Regions from separate parts of the Streptomyces sp. NPDC051582 genome, predicted to be linked through region 1. Evidence: riboswitches for the same ligand, from Rfam matches in the RefSeq annotation. Region 1 holds a riboswitch; each other region holds the start of a gene.

Region 1 (6,651 bases):
TCCTCGTCGGAGAAGCCGTCGTCGCGGAGCACGGTCAGCAGGCCGGGCAGGCCCTTGACGATCTTGTCGCCGTCGATGAAGGGGGCGGGCACCTGGAGCGAACGGTTCTCGCCCCGGCGTACGGCGATCAGCTGACCTTCCTTGACCAGCTGGCGGACCCGGGTCACTTCGATGTCGAGCATCTCGGCGATGTCGGGTACGTACAGCCAGGCGGGGACAAGGGCGTCGATCTTTGCGTCAATCTCGGTCACGGGCACAAGCCTGCCACCTCGGACTGACACCCGGTACCCGGGCCGACCCGTCCGGGTCCCCGGACCCCGCCCGGGCGGGGTCCGGGCGGGGTGCGGGACCAGCGCCGGGAGCATCGGCTGGCCCACCGCCCGGCCCGCCGTCCGGCCCACTGCCTAGACCAGCGCCGACTTCAGCGGAACCGCGGGATCGGCGACCCTGGCCGGGTCCACCGGGGCGCCCGTCTCGATCAGCTTCCGCCCCTGCGCCAGGTCCCGCGGCCTGCCGACCGCCAGGACCGCGGCCAGCGCCCCGTCCCGCAGCCAGCACACCGACCAGCCCGCCTCGGCGGGGTCCCCGCGCCACACCAGCTCGTCGGCGCCCGCGTGGTGGCCCGCGTACTGGACGAACCGCCCGAACTGCTCCGACCAGAAGTACGGCACCGGGTCGTAGACCTGGAGCGCCTTGCCCGCCACGACGTTCGCCGCGACCACCCGCGGCCCCTGGAGGGCGTTGTCCCAGTGGTGGACCAGCAGCCGCGCCCCGTAGCGGGCCGACGGGAACGACGCGCAGTCGCCGACCGCGTACACATCGGGCAGGCCGGTCCGCAGGTACTCGTCCGCGGTGACCGCGCCCTCCGGCCCGAGCTCCACCCCCGAGCCCGCCAGCCACCGGGTCGCCGGCCGGGCCCCGATGCCGACGACCACCGCGCCCGCCGGCAGCTCCCGCCCGTCCGCGAGCAGGACCCGCCCGGACTCCACCGAGGAGACCTTGGCGCCGGTCAGCAGCGCGGCCCCGGCCTGCTCGTACCAGTGGGCCATGGGGGCCGCGACCTCCGCGGGCAGCGCCCCGGCCAGCACCCGGTCGGCCGCCTCGACGACGGTGACCGCGCAGCCCGCCTCGCGCGCCGCGGTGGCGAATTCCGCGCCGATCCAGCCCGCGCCGACCACCACGGTCGCCGGAGCGCTCGCCAGCACCGGCCGCAGCCGGGCCGCGTCGTCCAGGGTGCGCAGCAGGTGCACGCCGGGTACGCCCTCGGACCCGGGCAGGGTCAGCGGTTCGGCGCCGGTCGCCAGGACGAGGACGTCGTACGGGACCGGCCCCGCCTCGGTGTCCAGCTCGCGCTCGGCGGCCCGCAGTCCGGTGACCTCCACCCCGAGCCGGAGCACGATGCCGAGCCCCTCGAAGTCCACGTCGAACGCGGAGTCCTCGGCCTTGCCGAGCAGCACCGCCTTCGACAGCGGCGGCCGGTCGTACGGCTGGTGGGGTTCGGCGCCCAGCAGGGTGATCGGGCGGCGCCACCCCTGCTCCCGCAGCGCGACCGCGGTCTGCACCCCGGCCATTCCGGCGCCGACGATGACGACGCCGCTCTGAGTCTGTTCCGTCTGCTCGCTCACACCGCCCAGCCTAGCGATCTGACGCTTCGTCAGGAACAGCGGCTCGGCGCGGTCGCCGGGGAGGCAGCCTTACCCGCCCCCGGCGGCGGGGTTAGGCTGGCGCCCGTACCTATCGCGGGAGTCCGGGCGCACCGGGCTGAGAGGGAGGCTGAGCGGCCTCCGACCGTACGAACCTGATCCGGGTCATGCCGGCGAAGGGAGGGGCTGGACGCCCATGCACTCATCTCTGAACGGATCCGATCCGGGATCCCCGGGGGCCGCGGGCTCCGCCGGATCCCCCGGGTCCTCGGGATCCTCCGGGTCCTCCGCGTCCTCCGGGTCCGACGTCCTCGTCGTCGGGGGCGGGATCATCGGCCTGGTCACCGCCTGGCGGGCGGCCCGGCACGGACTGCGGACCGTACTCGCCGACCCGGCGCCCGGCGGCGGCGCCGCGCAGGTCGCGGCCGGCATGCTCGCCGCCGTCACGGAGCTGCACTACGGCGAGGAGACCCTGCTGGGACTCAACCTCGCCTCCGCGGCCCGCTACCCGGAGTTCGCCGCCGAGCTGGCCGAGGCCAGCGGCGGGATGGACATCGGCTACCGGGCCTGCGGCACGCTCGCCGTCGCCCTCGACGCCGACGACCGGCTGCACCTGCGTGAACTGCACGCCCTCCAGCGCCGTTGCGGCCTGGAGTCCGAATGGCTCACCGGCCGCGAGTGCCGCCGCCTGGAGCCCATGCTGGCGCCGGGTGTACGGGGCGGCCTGCGCGTGGACGGCGACCACCAGGTCGATCCGCGCCGGCTGGCGGCCGCGCTGCTGGCCGCGTGCGAGCGCGCCGGGGTGGAGATCCGCCGGGCGGCCGCGGAGCGGCTGCTGACCGCCGCCGACCGGGCCGTCGGCGTACGGCTCGACGACGGTACGGAGCTGCGCGCCGACCAGGTGGTGCTGGCCGCGGGCTCGCTCAGCGGCCGGCTGGCCGGCGTACCGCCGCAGGCGCTGCCTCCCGTACGGCCCGTGAAGGGCCAGGTGCTGCGGCTCGCGGTGCCGGCGGCGTACGCGCCGTTCCTCTCGCGGACGGTGCGGGCGGTGGTGCGCGGCAGCCACGTCTACCTGGTGCCGCGCGAGAACGGCGAGCTCGTCATCGGGGCCACCAGCGAGGAACTCGGCTGGGACACCACCGTCACCGCGGGCGGGGTCTACGAACTCCTGCGCGACGCCCACGAGCTGGTGCCCGGCATCACCGAACTGCCGCTGACCGAGACCCGGGCCGGACTGCGGCCCGGGTCCCCGGACAACGCCCCGCTGCTCGGCCCGACCGAACTGCCCGGCCTGCACCTGGCCACCGGGCACTACCGCAACGGGGTGCTGCTGACCCCGCTCACCGGCGACGTGATGGCGGAGCTGCTGACCACCGGCACGGTGCCGGAGATCGCCCGCCCGTTCACCCCGCGCCGGTTCTCCGCCGCACGTCAGGAGTCGTACGCATGACCATCTCCGTCAACGGCGAGCCGCGCGAGATCGCGGCCGGCACCACCCTCGACGCGGTGGTCGCCACCTTGACCGCGGCTCCGTCCGGCGTGGCGGCCGCACTGAACGAGACCGTCGTCCCGCGCGGGCAGTGGCCGCTCACACCGGTGGGCGAGGGCGACCGGGTCGAGGTCCTCACCGCGGTCCAGGGGGGCTGAGCGCGATGGCTGACGACGCCTTTCAGCTGGCCGGCCGGACCTTCTCGTCCCGCCTGATCATGGGCACGGGCGGGGCGCCGAGCCTGGACGTCCTGGAACGGGCGCTGGTCGCGTCCGGTACGGAGCTCACCACGGTGGCCATGCGGCGGCTGGACCCGACGGTGCAGGGCTCCGTCCTGTCGGTGCTGACGAAACTGGGCATCTCCGTACTCCCGAACACGGCGGGGTGCTTCACGGCGGGCGAGGCCGTGCTGACCGCGCGCCTGGCGCGGGAGGCGCTGGGCACCGACTGGATCAAGCTGGAGGTGGTGGCGGACGAACGGACGCTGCTGCCCGACGGGGTGGAGCTGCTGGACGCGGCGGAGACCCTGGTGGACGAGGGCTTCACCGTCCTCCCCTACACGAATGACGACCCGGTCCTCGCCCGCAAGCTGGAGGACGTGGGCTGCGCGGCGATCATGCCGCTGGGGTCGCCGATCGGGTCGGGGATGGGGATCCGCAACCCGCACAACTTCGAGCTGATCGCGGAGCGGGCCGGGGTCCCGGTGATCCTGGACGCGGGGGCGGGCACGGCCTCGGACGTGGCGCTGGCGATGGAGCTGGGGTGCGCGGCGGTGATGCTCGCCTCGGCGGTGACCCGGGCCCAGTTCCCGGTCCTGATGGCGGCTGCCATGCGCGACGCGGTGTCGGCGGGCCGGCTGGCCCACCGTGCGGGCCGCATCCCCCAGCGCCGCTTCGCGGAAGCCTCCTCCCCCACCGAGGGCCGAGCCGCCCTGGACCCGGAACGCCCGGCGTTCTGAGGTGGCGGGGGTACGGGAACTCACGACGCGTGCCCACCGTCCCCCCTCGCCCCCGGGCGGGGCGGGGGGAGAGCGTGGGCGCTCGCCGCGGGCCCCGGGCCGCTGCCTCGTCTCACGGCTGCGCCGCAGGCAGGGGCACCCCGCGCGGCGCCTCCCACGTCACAGCTGCGCTGCAACCTCACCGGCCCCTGGTCGGCGGCAGCACGGACGCTCGTAGAATCGCCGGGTGGATACGACCCTGGATGACCCCCTCGTCGGGCAGACACTCGACGGCCGCTACCGCGTCGACGCGCGCATCGCGGCCGGCGGCATGGCGACGGTCTACCGGGCCGTCGACACCCGCCTCGACCGCGTGCTCGCACTCAAGGTGATGCACCCGGCGCTCGCCGCCGACGCCGGCTTCGTCGACCGCTTCATCCGCGAGGCCAAGTCCGTCGCCCGCCTCGCGCACCCCAACGTCGTCGCCGTCTTCGACCAGGGCACCGACGGGCCGTACACGTACCTGGCCATGGAGTACGTCTCCGGCTGCACGCTGCGCGACGTGCTCCGCGAGCGCGGCGCGCTCCAGCCCCGCGCGGCCCTCGACATCCTGGAGCCGGTCCTGGCCGCCCTCGGCGCCGCCCACCGCGCCGGGTTCGTACACCGCGACATGAAGCCCGAGAACGTCCTGATCGGCGACGACGGCCGGGTCAAGGTCGCGGACTTCGGCCTGGTCCGCAGCGTCGACACCGTCACCAGCACCACCGGCGCCGTCCTCGGCACCGTCTCCTACCTCGCCCCGGAGCAGATCGAGAACGGCGCCACCGACACCCGCGTGGACGTCTACGCCTGCGGCGTCGTCCTGTACGAGATGCTCACCGGCTCCAAGCCGCACACCGGCGGCACCCCCGCCCAGGTGCTCTACCAGCACCTCCACGAGGACGTGCCGCCCCCGTCGGCCGCCGTTCCGGGGCTGCCCGGCATCCTGGACCAGCTCGTGACGTACGCCACCTCCCGCGATCCGGAGCTGCGGCCCACCGACGCCGCCGGGCTGCTCGGGCTGACGCTCGACGCCCGCGCGCTGCTCGGCGACGCAGAGCTGGACGCGGTGCCGCCGCAGGCGCGGGCCGAGCAGCGGGGCGCCGCCGAGGACCGCACCAGCGTGATCCCGCGGCCCGTCACGGCGCAGCAGCCCGTGAACCGGACGTCCCGGCTGGAGCGCCCGGAGGCCACGCCCGCGCAGAGCCTGTCCCAGGCCCGCGCCGAGGCGCCGCTGCCGCCGCGACCGGGCCGATCGCGGCGACCGCGCCGCGGCACCCTGCTCGTCATCGCCGGCGTCCTGCTCGCGCTCGGTCTCGGCACCGGGGTCTGGTACATCAACGCCGGCCAGTTCACCAAGGTCCCCAACCTGCTCGGGAAGACCGAGGCGCAGGCCAAGACCGAGCTTTCGGCGGCCGGCCTCGGCGTGAAGCGGATCGACCGGAAGTTCAGCGACACCTTCGACCGCGGGACGGTGATGAACTCCGACCCCGAGAGCGGCAAGCGCATCCGCGGCAACGGGGCGGTGGTGCTCACGGTCTCGCGCGGCCCGGAGGTCGTCTTCGTGCCGGACCTGAAGGGCCGGCCGCTGGAGGAGGCGAAGGCCGAGCTGGTCAAGAGCGGTCTGGCGCCCGGCATGATCACGCAGGCGTTCAGCCAGGACGTCGCCCAGGGCTCGGTGATCTCCACCAACCCGGCCGGCGGACAGAAGCGCTCGCCCGACACGGCGGTCGCGATCGTGGTCAGCAAGGGCCGGCCGGTCCAGGTGACGAGCGTGGTCGGACAGCCCCTGGACCAGGCTCGGGCCGCCCTCCAGGACCTCGGCCTCAAGGTCGAGACGGCCGCCGAGCAGGTCAACTCCCCGTTCCCCGCCGGTACGGTCGCCAATCAATCGATCGGCGCCGGCTCCCAGGCCGCGACCGGCGACACGGTGACGCTCACCGTCTCCAAGGGCCCCCGCCAGATCCCGGTGCCGAACGTGACCGGCCAGGAGGCGGACGTGGCCCGCAAGACGCTGGAGGCGGCCGGTTTCAAGGTGAAGGTGGAGCGGCCGCTCATCTCCTTCAGCAACACGGTGGACGCCCAGTCGGTGCCGGGCGGCCAGAGCGCCCCCGAGGGCAGCACGATCGTGCTGCGGACCAAGGGGCTGTAGGGCGATGGAAACGACGGCAGCGGCGGAAGCGGCGGACCAGGCCATGCGCAATCCCGTGGGCGGGCACGTCCCCGTCGCCGGCGGGCTCGCCTCGGTGGGGCTGGCGTACGCGCGGGAGATGGGCGCCGAGGCCGTACAGGTCTTCGTCGCCAATCCGCGCGGCTGGGCCACCCCGGTCGGGAACCCGGCGCAGGACGAGCTGTTCCGCGGCCGGTGTGCCGAGGAGTCGATCCCGGCGTACGTCCACGCCCCCTACCTGATCAACTTCGGCTCGCACACCGAGGCGACCGTCGAGAAGTCGGTGGAGTCGTTGCGGCACTCGCTGCGCCGCGGCCGGGAAATCGGCGCGCTCGGGGTGGTCGTACACACCGGCTCGGCGACCGGAGGACGA
Region 2 (6,651 bases), on a different contig from region 1:
GAGCAGGCCATCCGCGACTCCGACCTCGGTGTCAACCCGAGCAACGACGGCCGCATCATCCGGGTGACCTTCCCCGAGCTGACGCAGGACCGCCGCAAGGAGTACATCAAGGTCGCGCGCACCAAGGCCGAGGACTCCAAGGTTTCCATCCGCGCCGTCCGCCGCAAGGCGAAGGACGCCCTCGACAAGCTCGTCAAGGACAAGGAAGCCGGCGAGGACGAGGTGCGCCGCGCCGAGAAGGAGCTCGACGACACCACCGCGAAGTACGTCGCGCAGGTGGACGAGCTGCTGAAGCACAAGGAATCCGAGCTCCTAGAGGTCTGATGAACGACTCTCCCTGGGCCACGGAGCCGGTTCCGGCGGGTCCCGCATACGATGCGCTGGTGGGCCCGCACACTCGGCCCATGCCCATCGTGCCCGATGCCGCCGGCCGTGACTTCGACGACCGGGAAGCACGCGATCGGGGGGCCGCCGAGGGCGGCCCCCCGTTCCGCGCCGAGACGCCGCCGCAGGAGCCCATGCCCAGCCCCCCGCCCTCGCAGGCACCGCAGGACGCCACGCCCCCGCCGAAGAAGCGGGCGGGGCGAGACCTGCGTGCCGCCATAGGGGTCGGTGTCGGCCTCGGTGCGGTGATCTTCGCTTCGCTGTTCATCGTCAAGGCGGTCTTCGTCGGCGTCATCGTCGTCGCGGTCGTCGTGGGCCTGTGGGAGCTCACCTCCCGGCTCCAGGAGAAGAAGGGCATCAAGGCCCCGCTCGTCCCGCTCGCGGTCGGCGGCGCCGCGATGGTCATCGCCGGGTACGTCCGGGGCGCCGAGGGCGCCTGGGTGGCCATGGCCCTGACGGCGCTGGCGGTCCTCGTCTGGCGGATGACCGAACCGCCCGAGGACTACCTCAAAGACGTCACCGCAGGCGTCTTCGCGGCCTTCTACGTGCCCTTCCTGGCCACCTTCGTCGCGATGCTGCTCACCGCGGACGACGGTCCCGAGCGCGTGGTCACCTTCCTGCTGCTGACCGTGGTCAGCGACACCGGGGCGTACGCGGTGGGCTGGCGCTTCGGCAAGACGAAGCTGGCGCCGCGCATCAGCCCCGGCAAGACCCGCGAGGGGCTGTTCGGCGCGGTCGCCTTCGCGATGGCGGCCGGCGCGCTCTGCATGGAGTTCCTGATCGACGGGGGCGTCTGGTGGCAGGGCCTGCTGCTCGGTCTCGCCGTCGCGGTCAGCGCCACGCTGGGCGACCTCGGCGAGTCGATGATCAAGCGGGACCTGGGCATCAAGGACATGGGCACGCTGCTGCCGGGCCACGGCGGCATCATGGACCGCCTCGACTCCCTGCTGCCGACCGCCCCGGTGGTGTGGCTGCTGCTCGCCGCGTTCGTCGGCACCGGCTGAAACCGGGCCCCCTGGGCTTCCGGCCGGCGGGCGGTTCACCAGGGCAACCCCGCTGAGCTGGGACGACGTACGTCTGAAGGCTTTGGGTGGGTCCGGGCGGTTACTCTTGAAGGGCGCGCTGCTTCTGCGGCGCGCCTTTCGTCTTACGAGGAGTACCAGCCATGGCCCGCCCTGTCCCGGGAGAGCTCACCTTCGTCGCCCCTCGCGGGGCCAAGAAGCCGCCCCGGCATCTCGCCGACCTCACCCCCGAGGAGCGTCGCGAGGCGGTCGCCGCGATCGGCGAGAAGCCCTTCCGGGCCAAGCAGCTCTCGCAGCACTACTTCGCCCGGTACGCGCACGACCCGGCCGAGTGGACCGACATCCCGGCGGGCTCGCGGGAGAAGCTCCAGCAGGAGCTGCTGCCCGAGCTGATGAACGTCATCCGGCACATCTCGTGCGACGAGGACACCACGCGCAAGACGCTGTGGAAGCTGCACGACGGCACGCTCGTCGAGTCCGTGCTGATGCGCTACCCCGACCGGGTCACCATGTGCATCTCCTCGCAGGCCGGCTGCGGCATGAACTGCCCGTTCTGCGCCACCGGCCAGGCGGGTCTGGACCGCAACCTGTCCACCGCCGAGATCGTCCACCAGATCGTCGACGGCATGCGGGCGCTGCGCGACGGCGAGGTCCCCGGCGGACCGGCGCGGCTGTCCAACATCGTCTTCATGGGCATGGGCGAGCCGCTGGCCAACTACAAGCGGGTCGTGGGCGCCATCCGCCGCCTCACCGACCCCGAGCCCGACGGCCTCGGCCTGTCGCAGCGCGGCATCACCGTCTCCACCGTCGGCCTGGTCCCGGCCATGCTGCGCTTCGCCGACGAGGGCTTCAAGTGCCGCCTCGCGGTCTCCCTGCACGCGCCGGACGACGAGCTGCGCGACACCCTCGTCCCCGTGAACACCCGCTGGAAGGTCCGCGAGGTCCTGGACGCGGCCTGGGAGTACGCCGAGAAGTCCGGCCGCCGGATCTCCATCGAGTACGCCCTCATCCGCGACATCAACGACCAGGCCTGGCGCGGCGACCTCCTCGGCCGCCTGCTCAAGGGCAAGCGCGTCCACGTCAACCTGATCCCGCTGAACCCGACGCCGGGCTCGAAGTGGACCGCTTCGCGTCCGGAGGACGAGAAGGCCTTCGTCGAGGCCATCGCCCGCCACGGCGTGCCGGTGACCGTCCGGGACACCCGCGGCCAGGAGATCGACGGCGCGTGCGGCCAGCTGGCCGCCTCCGAGCGCTAGCCCGCGCTTTTCGCGGGCCCGATTCGGCCACGGGGTACCCTGTGGCCGAACCAATTGCATATTCCGACAGGGGAGCGCCACAGCGCTGAGAGTGCGGTAACCGTCATCCGCAGACCCTCTGAACCTCGCCCCGGTCATTCGGGGTAGGAAGTTCGGTCATCACTCAAGCTGTTGCGCCCTGCCCGGCGACCGCTCGCACTGAGCGCCGGGCAGGGCCGCGTCTTCTCCTGGTCTTCCCAGGAGGAATCACCAGTGAGCACCACCAAGAAGTTCGCGGGCGCTGCGCTCGCGGCCGCGCTCGGCGTCGCCACGCTCAGCGCGTGCGGCGGCGCCAAGGACGAGTCCGCGTCCGGCGCGAGTGACGCGCCGAAGTCCAAGACCGTCACGCTCGTCTCGCACGACTCCTTCAACGTGACCGACACGGTCCTCAAGGAGTTCGAGCAGCAGAGCGGCTACACCGTCAAGGTCCTGAAGTCCGGGGACGCGGGCGCCGCCCTCAACCAGGAGATCCTCACCAAGGGCTCGCCGCGCGGCGACGTGTTCTTCGGTGTGGACAACACGCTGCTCTCCCGCGCCCTCGACAACGGCATCTTCACGCCGTACGAGGTCAAGGGCCTGGCCGACGTGAAGCCCGAGTACGTGCTCGACAAGCAGCACCGGGTCACCCCGATCGACTCGGGCGACATCTGCGTCAACTACGACAAGGCGTACTTCGCCGACAAGAAGATCGCCCCGCCGCAGACGCTGGACGACCTGGTCAAGCCGGAGTACAAGAACCTGCTGGTCACCGAGAACGCGGCGACCTCCTCGCCGGGCCTCGGCTTCCTCCTCGCCTCCGTCGGCAAGTACGGCGAGGAAGGCTGGAAGGACTACTGGAGCAAGCTCAAGGCCAACGGCGTCGAGGTGGTCGACGGCTGGGAGCAGGCGTACAACGAGCGCTTCTCCGGCTCCGCGGGCGGCAAGAAGGCCAAGGGCGACCGGCCGCTGGTCGTCTCGTACGCCTCCAGCCCGCCGGTCGAGGTCCTGTACGGCGAGCCGCAGCCGGCCGAGGCGCCCACGGGCGTGTCCACCGGCACCTGCTTCCGCCAGGTCGAGTTCGCGGGCCTGCTCAAGGGCGCGAAGAACGAGGAGGGCGGCAAGGCGCTCCTCGACTTCCTGGTGGGCAAGAAGTTCCAGGAGGACATGCCGCTCCAGATGTTCGTGAACCCGGTGGTCAAGGACGCGAAGCTGCCGGAGCTGTTCACGAAGCACGGCGTGGTCGTCGAGAAGCCCGAGAACGTGGCTCCCGAGACCATCGCCAAGAACCGTGAGCAGTGGGTCAAGACATGGTCCTCGCTCGTCGTGAAGTAGGACGCGAGAGCGCGCGCGGTACGGCCGTCCGGCTCGGGCTGATGGCCGTACCGCTCGCCTTCTTCGGGCTGTTCTTCGCCTATCCCGTGGCCGCGATCGTCGGGCGCGGGATCAAGACCGACGAGGGCTGGCAGTTCGGCCGGATCGGCGAGGTGCTGGCCCGGCCGGACATCGCCGACGTGCTCTGGTTCACCACCTGGCAGGCGCTCGCGTCCACGGCGCTCACGCTCCTGATCGCACTCCCCGGCGCGTACGTCTTCGCGCGCTTCGAGTTCCGCGGCAAACAGCTGCTGCGGGCGGTGGTCACGGTCCCGTTCGTGCTGCCGACGGTGGTCGTCGGCACCGCCTTCCTGGCGCTGGTCGGGCGGGGCGGGCTGCTGGACGAGCTGTGGGGCGTCCGGCTGGACACCACCGTGTGGGCGATCCTGCTCGCGCACGTCTTCTTCAACTACGCCGTCGTCGTACGGACGGTCGGAGGGCTCTGGGCGCAGCTGGACCCGCGCCAGGAGGAGGCCGCCCGGGTGCTCGGCGCCGGGCGGTTCGCCGCGTGGCGGCGGGTGACGCTGCCCGCGCTGGGGCCCGCGGTGGCCGCGGCCTCGCTGATGGTGTTCCTGTTCACGTTCACCTCCTTCGGCGTCGTGCAGATCCTCGGCGGGCCCGCGTACGCCACCTTGGAGGTGGAGGTCTACCGGCAGACCGCGCAGCTGCTGGACCTGCCGACGGCCGCCGTCCTCACGATGGTCCAGTTCGTGGCGGTCGGCCTGATCCTCGCAATCCACGCCCGGACGGTGCGCCGGCGGGAGACCGCCCTGCGGCTCGTCGATCCGGCGCGCACCGCGCACCGGGTCGACGGGGCGGGGCAGCGGGCCCTGCTGGGCGGGGTGCTGCTGACGGTGGCGCTGCTGATCGTGGCTCCGCTGGCGGTGCTGGTGGAGCGCTCCCTCGACGCGCCCGGCGGGTACGGGTTCGGCTTCTACCGGGCGCTCCAGGACGTGGGCGCGGGTGGCGGAACGTTTCTGGTGCCCCCGCTGGAGGCCATCTGGAACTCCCTCCAGTACGCGCTCGCCGCCACCGCCATAGCCCTGGTGATCGGAGGGCTCGCGGCGGCGGCGCTGACCCGGCGCGGGGGCCGGTTCGTGCGCGGGTTCGACGCGCTGCTGATGCTTCCGCTGGGGGTGTCGGCCGTGACCGTCGGCTTCGGGTTCCTGATCACCCTGGACGAGCCGCCGCTGGACCTGCGGACCTCGTGGATCCTGGTGCCGCTCGCGCAGGCGCTGGTGGGCGTGCCCTTCGTCGTACGGACCATGCTGCCGGTGCTGCGCGCCGTGGACGGGCGGCTGCGCGAGGCCGCCGCGGTGCTCGGGGCCTCCCCGCTGCGGGCCTGGCGGGAGGTGGACCTGCCGCTGGTGCGGCGGGCGCTGCTGATCGCGGCCGGATTCGCCTTCGCCGTCTCGCTGGGGGAGTTCGGGGCGACCGTCTTCATCGCCCGGCCCGACCGGCCGACGCTGCCGGTGGCCGTGGCGCGGCTGCTGGGGCGGGCCGGTGAGCTGAACTACGGGCAGGCGATGGCCCTGAGCACGATTTTGATGCTGGTGTGCGCGGTGTCCCTGCTGGTGCTGGAGCGGCTGCGCCCCGACAAGACCTCGGGAGAGTTCTGATGACGTTGCTCGAACTGGCCGGGGTGTCGGTGCGCTTCGGTGAGCGCGCCGTCGTCGACGCGGTCGACCTGGAGGTGGCCGAGCACGAGATCGTGTGCGTGCTCGGGCCCAGCGGAAGCGGCAAGTCCACGCTGCTGCGGGTGGTGGCCGGGCTCCAGCCGGTTTCGGCGGGGCGGGTCCTGCTGGGCGGGGCGGACCAGGCGCGGGTGCCGGTGCACCGGCGCGGGGTCGGCCTGATGTTCCAGGACCACCAGTTGTTCCCGCACCGGGACGTGGGCGGCAACGTCGCGTTCGGGCTGCGCATGCGGGGCTCGGCCCGGGGGTCCGCACGTGTGGCGCAGGAGTCCCGGGTCGCCGAGTTGCTGGAGCTGGTCGGGCTCCCCGGGGCCCGGGGACGCTCGGTGGCTTCGCTGTCGGGCGGTGAGCAGCAGCGGGTCGCGCTGGCGCGGGCGCTGGCGCCGTCGCCGAGGCTGCTGATGCTGGACGAGCCGCTGGGGCAGCTGGACCGCGGGCTTCGGGAGCGGCTGGTGGTGGAGCTGCGGGGGCTGTTCTCCCGGCTCGGGACCACCGTGCTGGCCGTCACCCACGACCAGGGGGAGGCCTTCGCGCTGGCCGACCGGGTGGTGGTGATGCGGGAGGGGCGGATCGCGCAGGCCGGGACCCCGCTGGAGGTGTGGCAGCGGCCGGCCTCGGAGTTCGTGGCGCGCTTCCTCGGCTTCGAGAACGTCATCGCGGCCGTGGTGGCGGACGGGGCCGCGGTGACGGCGTGGGGGAAGGTGCAGGTGCCGGTCGGGTCGCCGGAGGGGGAGCAGAACCTTCTGATCCGTCCGGCCGGGGTGGTGCCGGCGGCAGCGGGGCTGCGGTGTGAGGTGCTTTCGCGGACGTTTCGCGGGACGCACGTCGCGCTGCGGTTGCGTCCGGAGGCCGGGCCGGAGCTGGAGGCGGAGTGCGGGCTGGCCGGGGCGCCGGGGGTGGGGGAGC
Region 3 (6,651 bases), on a different contig from region 1:
GTACCGCATCAAGCGGCTGGTCCGGGGTGACCTCCCCTGGCGGTACGAGGGCGTCACCCACGAGTACCTGACCTGCGACGCCCCCGGGGAGTACGACGAGCGTCCCGGATTCCAGGAGAACCTCGACGCGCTGTTCATCGAAGACCACGCGGACGGGGGCTCCCGGCACGACAAGTTCGAACGTGATGCCCGCTTGCTCGGCGCCGAACTCGAAAAGGACCCCTCCAACACCAGGACGGTCTTCTACCTCGCCCAGACGATGCGGGACATGGGCGACACCGCCGCGGCGATCCGGCTCTACCGACGCCGCGCAGCCATGGGCGGCTGGGCCGAGGAGGCCTACTACGCGCTGCTCCAGGCCGGAGTCCTGAGCGCCGAGTCCGGCGACTGGCCCGCCGCCATGGACGCCCTTTCGCAGGCCTGGGAGTCCCGGCCCACCCGGCTGGAAGCCTGCTACGAACTCGCCTCCAGGCTCAGGGTGCTGGGGCGCCACCACACGGCCCACGCGATCACCTCGGCGGTGCTGGACCGCCCGGTCCCTCCGGACCTGCTGTTCGTCCAGCCATGGGTGTACCGGTGGGGGCTGCTCTTCGAGCACTCCATCACCGCGTACTGGGTGGGGGACGTGCAAGCCTCACTGCGCGCCTGCGACCGACTGCTGGCCCTGCCCGACCTGCCCGAGCCGTATCGTCGCCAGACAGAGGCCAATCGCGGTTTCGCGGTGGCCCGCAGCGGGCCGGCCGTCCCTGTTTCACGTGAAACATCGCGCGACGCGAAGGTCTGACCCCCACCGCCGCGCGGCGTGCGTCCGTGCGGGCGCATGCCGGGACACTGCTCTGGGAAGCCCCCTCATCCTCCCCAGAGCAGCGCCGGCCGTCATGGGCGGGTCAGTCCGCCAGCGGGAGGTAGACCCGGTTCCCGCTCGCGGCGAACTCGGCGGACTTCTCCGCCATGCCCGCCTCGATCTCATCGGCCTTCAGGTCGCCGCCGTGCTCACGGCGGATGTCCTGGGAGATCTTCATCGAGCAGAACTTCGGACCGCACATCGAGCAGAAGTGCGCGGTCTTGGCCGGTTCGGCCGGGAGCGTCTCGTCGTGGAACTCGCGGGCCGTGTCCGGGTCGAGGGCCAGGTTGAACTGGTCCTCCCAGCGGAACTCGAACCGCGCGTCCGACAGGGCGTCGTCCCATTCCTGGGCGCCCGGGTGGCCCTTGGCCAGGTCGGCCGCGTGAGCGGCGATCTTGTACGTGATGACGCCGGTCTTCACGTCGTCACGGTTGGGCAGGCCCAGGTGCTCCTTCGGCGTGACGTAGCAGAGCATCGCGGTGCCCCACCAGGCGATCATCGCGGCGCCGATGCCCGAGGTGATGTGGTCGTACGCCGGGGCGACGTCCGTGGTCAGCGGGCCGAGCGTGTAGAACGGCGCCTCCTCGCAGATCTCCTGCTGGAGGTCGATGTTCTCCTTGATCTTGTGCATCGGGACGTGGCCCGGGCCCTCGATCATGGTCTGCACGTTGTGCCGCTTGGCGATCGTGTTCAGCTCGCCCAGCGTCTTCAGCTCCGCGAACTGCGCTGCGTCGTTGGCGTCCGCGATGGAGCCGGGGCGCAGGCCGTCGCCGAGCGAGTACGTGACGTCGTACGTCGCGAGGATCTCGCAGAGCTCCTCGAAGTTCGTGTAGAGGAAGTTCTCCTTGTGGTGCGCCAGGCACCAGGCGGCCATGATCGAACCGCCGCGGGAGACGATGCCGGTCTTGCGGCGGGCGGTCAGCGGCACGTACGGGAGCAGCACGCCGGCGTGGACCGTCATGTAGTCGACGCCCTGCTCCGCCTGCTCGATGACCGTGTCCTTGTAGATCTCCCAGGTCAGGTCCTCGGCGCGGCCGTCGACCTTCTCCAGCGCCTGGTACAGCGGCACGGTGCCGATCGGGACCGGGGAGTTGCGCAGCACCCACTCGCGGGTGGTGTGGATGTTGCGGCCGGTCGAGAGGTCCATGACCGTGTCGGCGCCCCACTTGGTCGCCCAGGTCATCTTGTCGACCTCCTCCTCGATGGAGGAGGTGACCGCGGAGTTGCCGATGTTGGCGTTGACCTTCACCAGGAATCGCTTACCGATGATCATCGGCTCGATCTCGGGGTGGTTCACGTTCGCGGGAAGCACCGCGCGACCTGCGGCGATCTCCTCACGGACGACCTCGGGGGAGACGTTCTCGCGGATCGCGACGTACTCCATCTCCGGGGTGATCTCACCGCGGCGGGCGTACGCGAGCTGCGTGACGGCGGCGCCGTCCCGGCCCCGGCGGGGCTGGCGCGGACGCCCCGGGAAGACCGCGTCGAGGTTCTTGAGGCCACCTCGGGGCGAGGTGTGCTTGATGCCGTCGTCCTCGGGGCGCGCGGGGCGGCCCGCGTACTCCTCGGTGTCGCCGCGGCTGATGATCCAGTTCTCGCGCAGCGGCGGCAGGCCGCGCCGCACGTCGGTCTCGATCTGAGGGTCGGTGTACGGCCCGGACGTGTCGTAGAGCGTCACGTCCTTGCCGTTGGTGAGGTGGACCTGACGGACCGGCACCCGGATGTCGGGGCGGGAGCCCGCCACGTAGCCCTTGTGCCAGCCCGGCTGGCGCTCGGTCCGGTCGGCGTCGTCCTGGCTGACGGCAGGCGTGCGTGCGTCCTGAATGGTCATGAGACCTGATCTCCCTACGCCGGCATTACCCGGTAACAGGTTCGGCGGTCGACGCAGCCTCTTCCCGTACGCATCTGTGCTGCGCGTACGGTGATCAGCGCCCTCTCAGCCCGGTGCTCCGAGCTCCCGCGTTGTGCAAAGGTGCCCCCACGCTAGCGTCATTTGTGGCGTGCTGAACAGTGGGCCCCCTGAACTCTTGCGATGATCTGCCGGTGACGTCCTCGCCGCAGCCCCCCACCCAGCCCACCGAGCCCACGGGTCACAGCGACCACGCGCATGTGGGCCACGGGCACGACGACCACCGGCACGACCAGATCCCGGCCCAGGGCCACTCCCACGGTCATTCCCACGGCCACGGACCGGCGGCTCCCGTCTCGAAGCACCTGCGCAAGGTCATCGCGGCGGTCCTGATCCCCTTCGCCGTGGCCGTCTTCGTCGGCATGGTGGTTCTCTGGCCGGGCGGAGCGCCCGCCCACGAGCGCTCCGGGGTGGGCTTCGACCGGCAGACCCAGCAGGGCCGGGTCGTCGGGCTCGCACAGGTCGACTGCAAATCGGTGAACGCCTCGCAGGTGCCGACCACCGGGAACGCCACCACCCCGGAGGGCCGTGAGGCCCAGGCCCAGCAGACCGGCGACTGCAAGAAGGCCACCATCGAGGTCGGCACCGGTCCGGACAAGGGCCGGACGTTCATCGAGATCGTCCAGCCGGGCGCACCAAGGCAACTGGAGAAGGACCAGGAGGTCGTCGTCGCGTACGCGCCGGACGCGCCCCGGGACCTCCAGTACTCCGTGGTCGACGTGAACCGCAAGCTCCCGCTGGCGGTGCTGGCCGGCATCTTCGCCGTGGCCGTGGTCGTCGTCGGACGGATGCGGGGCCTGTTCGCGCTGATCGCGCTGGTCGTCAGCTTCGGCGTGCTGACCCTGTTCATCCTCCCGGCGATCCTCCAAGGCTCGAACCCACTGGTCGTCGCGGTCGTCGGAGCCAGCGCCATCATGCTCATCGCGCTGTACATGTGCCATGGCCTGAGCGCTCGTACGTCCGTCGCCGTCCTCGGCACACTCGTCTCGCTGCTGCTGATCGGGCTGCTCGGCTCGGCATTCGTCGACTGGGCGTTCCTCAGCGGCAACACCGACGACAACACCGGGCTCATCCACGGGCTCTACCCGGACATCGACATGAGCGGTCTGCTGCTCGCGGGCGTGATCATCGGATCGCTGGGCGTGCTCGACGACGTGACGGTCACCCAGACGTCGGCGGTCTGGGAACTCCACCAGGCCGACTCGTCGATGGGGCCCCGCGCCCTGTACCGCGCGGCCATCCGGATCGGCCGCGACCACATCGCCTCGGTGGTCAACACGCTGGTGCTGGCCTACGCGGGCGCAGCGCTTCCGCTGCTGCTGCTGTTCTCGATCGCGAACAGCAGTATGGGTTCGGTGGCCAACAGCGAACTGGTCGCGGAAGAGATCGTACGCACTCTGGTCGGGTCGATCGGCCTGGTCGCCTCGGTCCCGGTGACCACCGCGCTCGCGGCGCTGGTGGTGTCCGCCGACCGGCCGGGCTCCCCGGCCGGAGCGGCGGCCTCGGGGCCGGTCCGCGGCGGCCGGGGCCGGCGGCGCAAGCGCTGAGCGGCCCGGGCGGCTCGGGGGCCCGGGGCGACTCGGCGCGTGCGGTCGGCCGGCTCGGCTCGTCGGGTCCGCCCGCTCAGCCGGCGTTCTGCTCGTTCTGCCGGGACTCGGCCAGGATCCGGTCCAGCGCCTCGTCGAGGTTCTCCTCGAAGTCGCCGAGGTTTCGCTCCTGACCGAGCGGAACAAGCCGGTCGGTACGGTCGAGGAACGCGACGAGCGGCGCCGCACCGGCGCGGAACAGGGCCCGGTCGCTGCCGACCTGGAGCCGGATGTGGACGTCGGACAGTTCCTCGGGATCGGTGGGGGCGATGTGCACGTCGCCGTCACCGCACGGCTTGTTGATGCCGTCGAGGAGCAGCTCCCGGCCGAACGCCCAGGTCACGGGGGCGTCTCCGGGAAGGTGGAACGTCAGACGCACTGCGTAGGGGTCCCGGGTGTCGTACCGGAGTTCCACCGGGATCCGGAAGGAGAGCTCCTCGGAAACGAGGAAGCTCATCATGACCTCTGCCTGTACCGACTCGCGCATGGACTACCCCGCTGTAGTGGAAGTGGCCAGGAATGATCCCCCAGGGCCCTCTTGACAAGGGTGGTGGAAGCTCATGCAGATCACAAGGAGTGAGTTTTCAGATACTGATAGAGAACGAGAGGGTGCTCAACAGCGCGCCTACTTCACTCCGTAGTCGATCGACCACATACAGCAACCGTTTCTCCTGGTGCAAAGGGAGAGAAATCGCCATGGTTGCGGCGGTATCGCCCGCGGTGATGGGGATGGCTGCACACACCGTGCCCAGCGCATATTCCTGACGCTCCGTAACCGGCTCCATGCGCCCGAGAGAGCCGATTCGATGTTCGAGGGCGCTCTGGTCCCGGACGGTGTACTGGGTGACGGCCTCGACCGGGTGCCGCTCGTAGTAGTCCCTGCGCGTCTTCTCATCGAGTTGGGCCAGCAGGCACTGCCCGATGGCGTGCGCGTGGCCGGTCGCACGGAAATCCGCCCACTCCTCGACGGCGGGGCTGGCCGGGGTGTCCGAGACGCCCACCAACTCGATCTCGCCCTCGCGGAACACGGCGAAATAGACGGGGGCCCCGACCGCGTCGCGGAAGTGCGCGAGGGAGTCGAGGATCATGCTGCGACGTTTCTGCTGCAGTCCGCCGCCCGCCAGCCGCCCGGCGGCTGCGCCGAGCACGAACACTCCGCCCTCGCGCCGCAGATAGCCCTCGTGCGTGAGGGTGCGCAACAGGTGGTAGGCGGTGGGGAGCGGGAGCCCGGCTTCGCGCGCCAGTTGTTTCGCCGGGGCTCCCTCACTGTGGGAACCCGCTGCTTCGAGCAGCCTCAACGCGCGCTGCACCGAACCGATCAGCGTCGGCACACCGGCATTGTGAACCGAAGACAAAGCTCACCCCCAGGCGTGGCGGCGGGCCTGGGGAGGGCCCGCCCTGCGGGGGCCGCCCCCGCGCGCGCCGCGGTTCCTGGGGGTCGCACTCGGCCGACACTGGAGAAAACCGCAGTTCAAGGCGGTACCACCGGCGTCCGGTGCCCAGGGAACGGCGCAGATTGCCACCCTATCGGCCGATTGCCGGGGCGCGGGGGGTTTGCCACCCCACGTTCCCCCTCCCGGGTTAATCCCCCGGATTGACCCGCGGCCCGGGCCCCGAAGACCGGGGCCCGAAGCCCGGCGGTCCGGGCTCCGAGCCCTACCAGTCGCGCGAGGAGGACTTCGCACCGCCGCCGGTGAACTTCTTCACGATGAAGATCAGGCCTCCGACGAGTGCGACGAAGAGCAGCAGCTTGAAGGCGAACGAGATGAGGGCACCGAGGATGCTCGTGATGACACCACCGAAGACGAAGAGCACCAGAAGCGGGATCGCGACCCACTTGACCCACCAGGGCATGCCTGCGAATGTCTGTCGGATCCCGTCCATGTCCTCAACCTCTTCCTGAGCTTCCTGAGCCGTGACTTCCTGCTCTCGATGCTAGGAGCCCGCTCAACCGCCCGGGGGCCCGCGAGCCCTCGGACTCCCCTGATCCGCCCCCTAGGGGAATCAGGGGGTCCGACCCTGGGTCGAGGCCCGCCCGGTCAGGCCTCCGGCGGGGAGAACACCACCAATACCCGCAGGTCCTCGGTGATGTGATGGAACTTGTGCACCACCCCGGCGGGCACGTAGACGACGCTGCCGCGCGCCACCGCCGTCGTCTCCTCCGCGACCGTGATCGAACCCCGGCCGCTCACCACGAAGTACACCTCGTCCTGGCGGTGCGGCTGCTGCGGGTCGCTCTGGCCTGCGTCGAGGGCGTACAGCCCGACCGACATGTTCCGTTCGCGCAGGAACTGCAGATAGGCGCCGTCGTT

Evidence for each region. Region 1 has a riboswitch for thiamine pyrophosphate ahead of thiO (glycine oxidase ThiO). Riboswitches for the same ligand answer to the same signal wherever they lie in the genome.
Region 2: linked by a shared signal. The riboswitch ahead of AB0M92_RS05950 (thiamine ABC transporter substrate-binding protein) and the one ahead of thiO (glycine oxidase ThiO) in region 1 are both predicted to bind thiamine pyrophosphate.
Region 3: linked by a shared signal. The riboswitch ahead of thiC (phosphomethylpyrimidine synthase ThiC) and the one ahead of thiO (glycine oxidase ThiO) in region 1 are both predicted to bind thiamine pyrophosphate.

What each region holds. Positions count from the first base shown of each region.
Region 1 is NZ_JBFAZJ010000018.1:81,042-87,692, forward strand. It holds gene AB0M92_RS23305 (Rv2175c family DNA-binding protein) at 1-251, opposite strand, end outside; gene AB0M92_RS23310 (FAD-dependent oxidoreductase) at 405-1,625, opposite strand; TPP riboswitch at 1,730-1,842, shown strand; gene thiO (glycine oxidase ThiO) at 1,840-3,093, shown strand; gene thiS (sulfur carrier protein ThiS) at 3,090-3,290, shown strand; gene AB0M92_RS23325 (thiazole synthase) at 3,296-4,090, shown strand; gene pknB (Stk1 family PASTA domain-containing Ser/Thr kinase) at 4,317-6,260, shown strand; gene AB0M92_RS23335 (deoxyribonuclease IV) at 6,304-6,651, shown strand, end outside.
Region 2 is NZ_JBFAZJ010000003.1:84,985-91,635, reverse strand. It holds gene frr (ribosome recycling factor) at 1-324, shown strand, start outside; gene AB0M92_RS05960 (phosphatidate cytidylyltransferase) at 324-1,388, shown strand; gene rlmN (23S rRNA (adenine(2503)-C(2))-methyltransferase RlmN) at 1,550-2,662, shown strand; TPP riboswitch at 2,721-2,830, shown strand; gene AB0M92_RS05950 (thiamine ABC transporter substrate-binding protein) at 2,915-4,012, shown strand; gene AB0M92_RS05945 (iron ABC transporter permease) at 3,988-5,670, shown strand; gene AB0M92_RS05940 (ABC transporter ATP-binding protein) at 5,670-6,651, shown strand, end outside.
Region 3 is NZ_JBFAZJ010000026.1:25,728-32,378, reverse strand. It holds gene AB0M92_RS28725 (glycosyltransferase) at 1-784, shown strand, start outside; gene thiC (phosphomethylpyrimidine synthase ThiC) at 888-2,675, opposite strand; TPP riboswitch at 2,670-2,815, opposite strand; gene AB0M92_RS28715 (YibE/F family protein) at 2,888-4,300, shown strand; gene AB0M92_RS28710 (SsgA family sporulation/cell division regulator) at 4,377-4,826, opposite strand; gene AB0M92_RS28705 (helix-turn-helix domain-containing protein) at 4,924-5,694, opposite strand; gene AB0M92_RS28700 (DUF5326 family protein) at 5,996-6,214, opposite strand; gene AB0M92_RS28695 (cupin domain-containing protein) at 6,379-6,651, opposite strand, start outside.